One region of the Salinivibrio sp. PR932 genome, then DNA from elsewhere that is predicted to be linked to it. Evidence: predicted binding sites of a transcription regulator. Region 1 holds the regulator's gene; the other holds the start of a gene.

Evidence for each region. The regulator PurR, encoded in region 1, represses purine synthesis genes. The targets are predictions, from matches to a motif close to TNANGNAAACGTTTNCNTNA.
Region 2: purL (phosphoribosylformylglycinamidine synthase) is a predicted target of PurR. The motif match lies at 4,746-4,765, and genes of this name have one in related genera.

Annotation. Positions count from the first base shown of each region.
Region 1 covers NZ_MUFM01000007.1:52,930-58,734, forward strand. The annotation lists gene lpdA (dihydrolipoyl dehydrogenase) at 1-1,830, opposite strand, end outside; gene BZG84_RS05085 (TfoX/Sxy family DNA transformation protein) at 2,115-2,708, opposite strand; cyclic di-GMP riboswitch class I at 2,816-2,918, opposite strand; gene purR (HTH-type transcriptional repressor PurR) at 3,099-4,103, opposite strand; gene BZG84_RS05095 (heme ABC transporter ATP-binding protein) at 4,364-5,140, opposite strand; gene BZG84_RS05100 (FecCD family ABC transporter permease) at 5,137-5,805, opposite strand, start outside.
Region 2 covers NZ_MUFM01000013.1:57,923-63,727, forward strand. The annotation lists gene guaA (glutamine-hydrolyzing GMP synthase) at 1-503, shown strand, start outside; gene BZG84_RS08455 (AbgT family transporter) at 841-2,337, shown strand; gene tadA (tRNA adenosine(34) deaminase TadA) at 2,436-2,954, shown strand; gene BZG84_RS16385 (hypothetical protein) at 2,951-3,112, opposite strand; gene mltF (membrane-bound lytic murein transglycosylase MltF) at 3,120-4,589, opposite strand; gene purL (phosphoribosylformylglycinamidine synthase) at 4,953-5,805, shown strand, end outside.

The sequences.
Region 1 (5,805 bases):
GCCGTAATAGGTCACTTCCACCTCTTGCTGATTGGCTTTGGCTTCTTTTTCATTGATGCCCACACGCGCGACTTCTGGCGATGTATAGGTCGCGGAAGGCATTACTGAATAGTCAGCACGAAAGCGTTTAAATTGCCCGAATAGTGCATTCACGGCGGCATACCACGCTTGGTGGGCACTGGCGTGGGTGAGCTGAAACGGCCCCGCTACATCACCTACCGCATAGATATTCGGATAGACGGTTTGCAGATACTCGTTGATTTGAATAGTGCCACGCTCGGTCACTGGAATATCGAGCTTTTCGAGACCAAATCCTTTGGTGTTGGCACTGCGCCCTAACGCGACTAGCACCGCATCAAATGAGACAGACTTCTCACCGTCAGGGCCATCGAGTAACGCGATTTGCTCATTATCACTGTGTTCAAATGCTTTGACTTTGTGCTGTGTTAAAACCGTGACACCGTCACGCTCTAACGCCTGCTCAACTAGCTGTGCGGCATCTTTGTCTTCACGGCTAAGAAGTTGGTCAGCCATTTCCGCGAGCGTCACTTGGCTGCCTAAGCATGAAAAGCTTTGCGCCAATTCCGCGCCAATGGGGCCACCGCCTAAAACCAACAACCGTGGTGGCAGCTCAGCCAGAGACCAAATCGTATCCGAGGTGTAATGCGTGACCTCAGCCAAACCGGGAATCGGGGGCAGCATGGGGCGTGCGCCTGTGGCAATCACGATGTTGCGAGTGGTCAGTCGCTCGCCGTTCACCTCAACTTCCCATGGCGAAACGATGTGCGCTTCACCTTGCACACACTCCACGCCGAGTTTGGTGTAACGCTCGACCGAATCGTGAGGCTCAATGTGGGTTATAACCTGTTTAACCCGTGCCATCACGGCCGAAAAATCAACAGCTGGCGTTTGGGTATGAATGCCAAACGTTTTGGCCTTGCCAATTTCTCGCATGGTTTTTGCCGCGCGTATTAGCGCTTTTGAGGGAACACATCCGGTGTTTAGGCAGTCTCCTCCCATCGAACCTTTTTCAACCAGCGTGACTTTTGCTTTTACCACTGCAGCGATATAACTCGATACCAAGCCGCCTGCACCGGCACCAATCACTACCATATTGCGGTCAAACTGTTGGGGTTTGTTCCAACCTTGATAGCGTTTACGACGCGTGATCCAAGCCATGACCCACTTTGCCAGTAGTGGGAAGACACCCAGTAAGGCGAGAGAGCCAAGCACCGACGGAGACACCACATCGCCGAGTGCGTCGATTTGGGCCAGTTGGGTCCCTGCATTCACGTATACCGCGGTGCCTGGCAGCATCCCTAACTGGCTAACCCAATAGAAGGTGCGGGTTTTGAACGAGGTTAGTCCCATCACCAAGTTAATCAGAAAAAACGGGAAAATCGGGATCAGGCGGAGGGTCAACAGATACAAGCGACCGTCTTTCTCTATGCCGCGATTAATGGTGTCGAGCTTACTGCCAAATTTAGCTTGGACCCAGTCACGTAGCATAAAACGGCTGACCAAGAAGGCGAGGGTAGCGCCAATCGAGCTGGCAAAGGAGACCAACACTAATGCCCACCAAAAGCCAAAGAGTGCCGCGCCCAATAGACTGGCCACTGCCGCACCCGGTAAGGACAGGGCGGTCATCACCACATAGCCGACAAAAAACACCAGGCTTGCGATGGTCGCGTTTTCGATAATGTAATCATTCAATGCCACTTGTTGTGCTTTGGCGTTTTCAAGCGTGAGCCACTGGCTGAGATCTAAACTGAACCAAAGTGTTACAAGCGCCACCACCACTAAACCAAGCAATATCTTTTTTACTGGCATACTGTGTCTCGTCCGATAGTAAATGGGTCCCAGTTATTACTTTAGGTACTGTAGCTGAATTAACTGGCTGATTTGTCGGTTACATTGAGGAACTGTGTCCTTAATCGTACCTTTAACCAGACCCGACCGATCGCAAGAAACTTTCGCTATTAGTCAGAAATTAGTTTGAATGATGATTTATTGAGCGTTTAGCTCGTTCAGAAAAAGCGACACCGCCATAAAGGCGGTGTTGGACGCGAACATTGCTCACAAAAAAGGTAGAGAGGTATGGGGGTTGTGAGGAATTAATTTTCTAAATGTTGTAATAATTCTTGGCGACGTTGGGGTGGAACCACAGACCAATGCTTGCCAGTAATCGCACCTTCTAGTGACCACAGTAACTCCAAGCTTAGCTCTTTTTCATGCGCAGAAAGGAGCGCTTTATAGGCATTGACGGCACCTTGTTGCTGTAAGCTTTCAGGCGTCTCAATACCTGCTTTTTTCAGCATGCGCTCGGTCGCGAGCCGTAAATTAGGCAAGTCTTTTAAACGAGACGGTGCGGCTTGTTTTTTCAAAGTACGATCGCGTGTCGCGACATCCAGCGCTTCTTTGGCTTCAGTGAGCAGTTTATCTTGGTCATCCCACCAGTATTCAGGAATCGCAAAATATTTCGTCACAACGGGAAAGCCCCGCTTTTTATACACGTAGGGTGATAAGCCTTGTTTTTTTAATAGTGCTTCGTTTTCTTTTCCAGCACGTAAATGGAGAGTGTTGTTAACGACAAGTGCGAACATGGTGTCTTCACAAAAGATACCAAACCCACCAAACATTGAACGGGACTTTATACTGCCCAATTTGGCAAATAACTTCATTGCGTTCTTTAAAGCTGGTTTATCCATTTGATTAAAATCTCGATGAATTACTAATGCCTAAAAAAGACGTCATAATGTAACAAGGCAAGATCGCAGAATTGTCAACGAGCCATCAAATTTGTCAGCTTTGATATGTTGGCAACCCCGCTACCGTTGATATTTTGACATCATGTCAAATTACCATTAGGCCGGAGGCTTTGCGTCCCATGCTTTCGCCATGGTTTGCCTTGTTCAATCGCTATTAAGCATATAATAATTAGACACCGATGTCGTCCTCTCCTATTACGCAAAGTGTGATCTTGGTTCAGGGTGGGTGTAATTGATGAACTAGAGTAAAAGCACTATAGGAAGAGTAGTCGCGTAAAAAAGCACCGCCAAGGCATTGACGGTGCTCTTCATAAAAATTTCGTTAAAACATTAAGATAGTGTTTTAACTGACTGTCGACTCACTAGTGCAGGTTGCATTTCGAACACTTGCTGTTGAGTCTCGTTGTTGGCAATTCGCGCGAGCAAGAGCTTGACGGCCGTTTTGCCTAGGCGGCGTTTGGGCTGGTGAATAGTTGTCAATGGTGGCGAGAAATACTCGGTGAGATCAATATTATCGTAACCAATCACCGATATATCATCTGGCACTTTCAAGCCGTGCTCGTTAAATGTACTAATGGCCGCTAATGCCATAATGTCATTAAAACAAAACACAGCGGTCGGGCGGTCTGACATTGTCGCTAATTGCTTCGCTGCAATTTGCGCTTGATCGGCTTCAAAATCTGCCTCAATCAACCAATTTTCATTTACTGGAATGTTGGCTTCTTTTAACGCGCGGAAATAACCGTTTAAGCGATGCTTACAGGTATTTTTATCCATTTGGCCAGAAATGCAGCCAATCCTAGTATGACCATTATCAATAAAGTGTTTGGTAGCAAGGTAACCGCCCAATTCAGCGTTATCTTCTATACGGTCTGTATCGATATGATGACTGCCCCAATCCATCACGACCATAGGCAGATCGCGTTTTTTTTCTAATAACAGCATCAAATCTTCGTTGAGGTCAGAGCACACCACAATGAGTCCGTCGACGCGTTTTTCAGACAACATACGCAGGTAGTCGCGTTGCTTTTCAAGGTTACCCTCGGTATTGCAGAGAATCAGCGTGTAGCCTTGCTTATAGCAATAGTCTTCCACACCGTGAACCAGTTCGGCGAAAAAGGGGTTGGTGGATTTAGTCACCAACATACCCAGTGTACGTGTTGTATTGCACTTCAAGCTTCGCGCCACAGCACTTGGGGCGTAGTTCAATTCTTCAACCGCTTGCCATACTTTCTCAGTCGTCTTCTCTGCGACAAAGCGGGTTTTGTTTATCACGTGCGACACCGTCGTGGTCGATACACCGGCGAGACGCGCGACATCTTTAATCGTTGCCATCTTGATTCTTCTTTGTAGTAATGCGTAGGGATCGTTACTCGCGACCTTACAGAAAAACGCCGCTGTTTCTCAGCGGCGATGTCTTTCACAATCCCGGCACATCAGACGGTTGCGAAGGTAACGAATCCGATTTCATCCATTCTCATAGCTAATCGGTTGCGCTCTCAGTTTACTTAGGTTGGCGCACACTCGCAATTGGTCTGATCAGCGAAAACGGACCAACAGGCGGTTTTGTGAGCCAGCTATGATGTATTTGTCAATTAAGACACGATCAGTGGGCAGTTATGCTCTGGGTGCGTCAATACGGTCAGCGGGTATTGGTAGATGTCTGCCACTCTATCACTACTAAAACACTGCCACGGATCGCCGGATAGGACGATTCGACCTGCTTTCAGAAAATGCAGTTGATCGGCGTATTGCGCCGCCAAATTCAGGTCGTGCAACACTACGAGTACTGTCATTCCTTGGTCAGCGAGTGCTCGACAGCGCTTTAGGGTGTAATGTTGATGGGTAATATCTAAGGCCGAAGTGGGTTCATCCAGCATCAGAATCGCTTGATCCGGTGCGGTTTGTGCCAGCTGTAATGACACGCGCGCCATGTGTACGCGTTGTTTTTCACCGCCAGACAAAATCGGATACGGTCGATGAGCAAGATGGCTAATATCCCATGCCGTTAGTTGCTCGTTAGCCAGGGCCGCGATCTGTTCTCGGTTTGCCTTTAGTGGTGTCGCCCCCATCTCGACCACTTCTTGTGCTGAGAATGCAAACGTGAGCCCGCTATGTTGGGGCAGGAAGGCAACTCGTCGGGCAAATTCTTCGCCTTGCCACTGGCTCTTTGGCTGTTGCCAAAACTGCACACTGCCATGTTGATGTTTGTCGCTAATCAATTGCTTTAACAGTGTACTTTTCCCCGCACCATTCGGCCCGAGTAAAACGTGTAACTGGCCGGCAGTAAAGGCGAGATTAATCTCGCTTAGCAGTTGACGGCCGTTAAGCGCATAGCTGAGCTTGGAGATTTGAAGGGCAGAATCTGTCATTCGTGAACCACTGCTTTTCGTTGTTGAATAAGAAGCCATAGAAAGAAAGGAGCCCCCATTAGGGCGGTAATAATGCCAACCGGCAATTCGGCGGGTGCGACAATGACACGGGCAACAATGTCGGCCAAGGTCAGTAACAGGGCACCAAGAATGGCTGATAAGGGCACCAGTGTGCGATGATCCGGGCCGGCAATTAAACGTCCAATGTGTGGGATCACTAGACCCACAAAGCCGATAAGACCGGCAGCACTTACCGCAATGCCCATTCCCGCCGCAGTCACAACAATGAGTAGGCGTTTTAAATGGTGTACATCAATGCCCAAATACGCCGCTTCGTTTTCACCGAGCAAAAGGGCATTTAAGTGGCGTGCGCGCTGGTAGGCAAATACCGTGAGTAAGCATGCAGCGATGCCAGTGAGAACAATCTGTCCCCAAGTCGCACCGGTCAGTGACCCCATCGACCAAAGGGCGATGTCTCGTAACGTTTGATTATCCGCAACATAGTTAATCAAGCCTAATGCAGCGCCGGACAAAGCACTGATCGCAATGCCCGCTAGCAACATGATGGTTACCGAACTGCCCATGGCCGTTGTGCCAATTCTGTATACAAATAGGGTTGCCAGTAGTGCACCGATAAACGCAAAGGCAGGCACCGAAAACACAAA
Region 2 (5,805 bases), on a different contig from region 1:
ACAATGTGGGCGGTCTTCCGGAAGAAATGAAAATGGGCTTGGTTGAACCACTCAAAGAGCTGTTCAAAGACGAAGTCCGTAAGATTGGCCTTGAGCTAGGCCTGCCTTACAACATGCTTTACCGCCACCCATTCCCAGGGCCTGGTCTTGGCGTGCGTGTACTGGGCGAGATCCAAAAAGAATACTGTGACCTTCTACGTCGCGCCGATGCAATCTTTATCGAAGAACTGCGCAACGCCGATTTGTACGACAAAGTCTCACAAGCGTTTGCGGTTTTCTTACCGGTACGTTCTGTTGGTGTAATGGGCGATGGCCGTAAATACGATTGGATCATTGCCTTGCGTGCTGTCGAAACCATCGACTTTATGACCGCGCACTGGGCACACCTGCCATACGATTTTCTTGGCAAAGTGTCGAACCGCATTATCAACGAAGTCGACGGCATCTCCCGCGTGGTTTACGACGTCTCCGGCAAACCGCCTGCGACGATTGAGTGGGAATAATCGTTTGAGAAAGTAAAACGTCAGATTAACGACATAAAGCCCATGCCTAGCGTGGGCTTTTTTGTTTCTAAATGTTTCAAGGTTATCCCTTCACTGCGGTTTTTTGTGCTGAAAAGCAAATATATCTGATGGTTAACATTTTGCTAACAGGTTGATGTGTAGCTAACTATGCTGATTTTTGCTTTACTGGGGCCGATATTTCATTAATTTGTCATTAAAGGCAGCGCCAGGGCATGTGCTGTGGCGACATTGAAACAATATGGAGTGAGCTGTGAGCAGTCAACTTAGTCAGTCAGCGGATGCTGACGGCCCGCGAGGGTTAGACCGGTTTTTAAATATGATTGAGCGGGCAGGAAACCGTATTCCTGATCCGGCACTGTTGTTTTTCTGGGGCTTGATTACCGTTTGGGTACTGTCGGCCATTTTATCGCAAGTTGAGTTCGATGCCGTTCACCCGCTGACGGGGAATGCGGTGCAAGTGAACAACCTACTGACTGGCGATGCGCTCGCACACTTTCTAGCCAATATGGTTAGCACTTTTACTGGTTTTGCGCCGCTGGGCATTGTTTTGGTTGCGATGTTAGGGGTGGGCGTGGCCGATCAGTCAGGCTTTATCACCACCGGCCTCAAGAAAATGTTGAGTGTGACACCGAAGCAAGCACTTACGCCGATGCTGATTTTGGTGGCGATCGTGTCACACACAGCGGCGGATGCAGGCTATGTGCTGGTGATCCCATTAGGCGGGATTATCTTCCATGCTGCGGGACGCCATCCACTGGCGGGGATTGCCGCTGCGTTTGCTGGTGTCTCGGGTGGGTTTTCAGCGAACTTCATTCCGTCTGGCATTGATCCTTTGCTGGCAGGCTTTACCGAATCAGCCGCTCACGTATTGGATGATACCTATCAGGTGAATCCACTCGCGAACCTCTACTTTACCGGCTTGTCATCAATTTTGATTGTGGCATTGGGCTGGTTTGTGACCGAGAAAATCATTGAGCCGCGCCTTAGCCGCACGCCGATTGATGAGGATGCTGAAGACGCCCCCGATCTTGGCTCATTCACGGCGATTGAAGGTAAAGCGTTTAACCGCGCAGGCTTGGCTATGTTGGTGGGAATTGCTGCGCTTGTTGCTGCTGCTTGGCCGGAAACATCGCCACTTCGCTCTCCGTCAGGGGAACTGACTGCATTTGATGCGCCGATTATGCAATCAATCGTACCGCTGATTTTTGTGCTCTTTATTATTCCGGGCATTGTCTACGGCAAAACCGCAGGTACCTTTAAAACCAGCCAAGACGTAATCAAATCCATGTCGGATACCATGGCGACTATGGGTGCGTACATGGTGATGGCGTTCTTCTGCGCGCAATTTTTGGCTGCATTTACCCAATCCAACATTGGTACCTTGTTAGCGCTCAACGGCGCTGAGTTGCTGCAATCGATGAAATTGCCGGGTGAAATGACGATTGTGGGTATGATCCTGCTGACCGCCATGGTCAACTTGCTGATCGGGTCGGCATCGGCAAAATGGGGACTGATTGGGCCGATTCTCGTGCCAATGCTGATGGTTGTCGGTATTTCTCCTGAATTGTCGCAAGCGGCGTATCGTGTGGGTGACTCCGTCTCTAACATTATTTCGCCATTGATGGTGTTCTTCCCGCTAGTGGTGGTGTATTGCCAGCGCTATGTGAAATCGACCGGGATTGGCACTGTGGCTTCGTTAATGATCCCATACTCCATCACTATGCTGGTGGGCTGGACGCTTTTCCTTCTGGCTTATTGGGCGGTTGGGTTACCGTTGGGCATTCAAGCAAGCTATCAATACTTGGTTCAATAACGCGTTCCAATGTGACGATAGACAAGCCGGCCTTCGAGCCGGCTTATTTGTGTCGTATACTTGGCGCCATCTCAATGGGTGAAGTTACAGGGTTTTGAATGAGCGAGTTGCAAACGCCATCAAACGAGCACGAAAAATACATGCGCCACGCCATGACGCTAGCGGAAAAAGCCGAGCAAGAGGGTGAGGTGCCGGTCGGGGCTGTGGTGGTATACCAAGGGGAGATTGTCGGGACCGGATGGAACCGTTCAATTACCCAACATGATGCCTCTGCGCATGCGGAAATCATGGCACTGCGCCAAGCAGGTCAAGTGCTGGGGAACTATCGCCTGATTGATGCTGACTTGTATGTCACTTTAGAGCCTTGTCCGATGTGTGCTGCAGCTATGGTGCATAGCCGTATTCGCAACGTGTATTTTGGCGCCTCCGACCCTAAAACCGGTGCGGCAGGGTCGGTGATGAACTTGCTCAGTTACGAGGGCGTGAACCATCATGTGGCATCACAAGGGGGAGTGCTTGAAGATGCTTGCCGTGAGCAGCTTCAGGCGTTTTTCCGTCGTCGCCGAGCCGAAAAAAAAGCCGCTAAAAAAGCGGCTCGAGGGCAGGGCGAGGATTAAAATGCATCGTCAAAGGCGGCGAACTCGCGGATGGCAAACGTACGTTGTCGCCAAAGCACTTTCTTGTGCATATTTTGACGCATGCGCTTACGCCGGTTAGCGGCGGAAATCGTGTTTTTACGGAAGTTACTTCTCACGAGCCGTTTTCTCGGAACCATACTGCCCTCATTGCTGTTGCTGGTTAGCGTCGCTTTGTGGTGACGTTTCGTCAGTGTCTGTGACGGTTTCAGACTCTTGCTCAGGCGCTGGCGCGACAATGGTTTGTAGGCCGCCTAAGTCTTCAACCTGCTCATTGTCGAGCGCTTCAATGTGCGCTTTTTCATAGCCTAGAATACTTTGATAATAACGGCGGATATTTTCGACGTAACTTAACGCTTCGTATCCACGCGCATAGCCGTAGCGTGTTTGGGTATAGTATTGGCGCTTGGCGAGCATGGGCAGACGCTTTTTCACATCACTCCACGAGTTAGGGTTGGCCCCTTGTGCCTCCGTGAGGCGGCGTGCATCCATCATGTGGCCAAAGCCGATATTGTACGAGGCGAGGGCGAACCAAATACGCTCATGCGGGTTCACGCTATCAGGTACGCGTTCTAATACTCGTTGCAGATAAAGGGCGCCGCCTTTAATGCTTTGCTCGGGATCAAGGCGGTTACGTACGCCGACAGATTTCGCGGTCGGTAAGGTCAGCATCATCATGCCGCGCACACCAGTCGGTGAAATAGCGCGAGGGTTCCAATGTGATTCTTGATAAGACAGGGCGGCGAGCAAACGCCAGTCAAATTCATTGGCGTACTTTTTAAATAGCGGCTCCCACTTGGGCAGTTTGCTCTCAATCGCGCGCAAAAAGGCGCGGGTATCGACGTAATCAAACTGATCCACGTGACCAAAATATTTCTCTTCTAAAATCGCCAGTTCACCGCTTTGGGCGAGATCACCAAAAAATTCCACCATTAAGGCGTAAGCGCTGCTATCGCCTTGCTTTTTCATAAACCAAGCTACGGGCTCGTCTTCGCTCAGTTCCATCGCGACCGTGATATCAGGGTGTGTGCGTTGGATCAGCGCAATATCGACGGAGTCGGCAATGGTAAAGTCGATGTCACCATTCGCGACTTGTTTGAGGAGTTCGTCGTCATCGGCATCTTGGACGACTTGCCAAGACAGTGCGGGATGGGCTTTTTTCAGTGATTGCAGTGTTAAGTCATGACTGGAGCCTTCAACCACTGCCATCACAGCATCATCTCGGTTGAAGTCGTCGACATCACGCGGTCGCCAGTGGCCGTTTTTATACACTACTTGCTGGCTGACAAAATAGTACGCAGGACCGGGGCGAAAGGCGTCAAGACGTTGCGGTGTGATGGTCAGACCCGCGGCAATAATATCGACATCGCCACGTTCTAGTGCTGGAAAGAGGCCAGAAAGCGTATAGGTGGGCGTCATTTCCAATTTCACGCCCAGCTTGTCGGCAAAGCGCTTGGCTAGATCATAATCTAGGCCGGTTGGGCCATTGGGACCGATGTAATAAGAAAGCTGGTTGTTGAGTGTGCCCACTCGTAGCACACCGCGATCGCGGATTTTTTCGAGGGTCGTCCGATCATCAAAATGCCAATCACAGCCCGCCAAAGGCAGGGTTAGCAGCACAAGGGCCACGCAGGCAATCCAAGATGGCAGAGTAAATCGACGCTGTCTCAAAGGCTGTTGCTCTTGTTGCGGGCCGGCGTGAAGACACAGGCCGTGATCAATGGACCCTCCATTCTACGTGAATAGGCGTCCGACCGATAGAGGGGAAATTTTTTGCGCAAACGGTTGCGTCAGGTGTGTTGCCCGCGAAGATTTTCCCCTATAATGGCCGCCGCTTGCTTAAAAGGCCAGCAAAAAATGGGCGTGAACCTGCGGACAGCAAAGGCTGCCAGTGTGAGTGGTGATACCCAAGTTTACATGTCAACGCGTGTTAATTTGGGTATACCCCTTTCACTAACTGCTAACGAGAGACGTACGCACATGGATATTTTGCGTGGTTCCCCCGCACTGTCTGAGTTTCGTGTCAATAAACTGCTGGCTAGCTGTCAAGCGCATCAGTTGCCAGTCACGGCACTGTATGCTGAGTTTATTCACTTCGCTGATTTGCATCACCCCTTGGATAGCGCGAGTCGCGAAAAGCTCGAAAAGTTGCTGACTTACGGGCCCACTTTACCGCCGCATGCGCCTGAAGGGACGTTGTTTCTCGTTACGCCTCGTCCCGGCACCTTGTCGCCGTGGTCATCCAAGGCAACCGATATTGCCCATAACTGCGGCTTGGATGCGGTGAAGCGCTTGGAGCGCGGTACAGCGTACTATATTCAGTTATCTGCGCCTTTGACCAAAGAACAACACGCAACCTTAATCGGATTGTTGCACGATCGGATGATGGAAGCTGTGTTCGATGAGCTTGAGGCCGCCGCGGTGCTGTTTGAGCAAGCGGAACCTGCGCCGATGCATAGCGTAGACATTCTCTCCGGTGGCCGAGCCGCCTTAGTTGAGGCGAACCAAGCCTTAGGGTTGGCACTGGCAGAAGACGAAATTGACTATCTGGTCGAGAACTTCACCCAGCTGGGGCGTAACCCAAACGACATCGAACTGATGATGTTTGCGCAAGCTAACTCAGAGCATTGCCGACACAAGATCTTTAACGCCGACTGGACTATTGATGGTCAAAAACAGCCTAAGTCGCTGTTTAAAATGATCAAAAACACCTATGAGCAAACCCCAGATAACGTGCTGTCGGCGTATAAAGACAACGCAGCCGTGATGACGGGCTCAAGCGTTGGGCGCTTTTTCCCCAGCCCTGACAGCCACACTTATCAATATCACCATG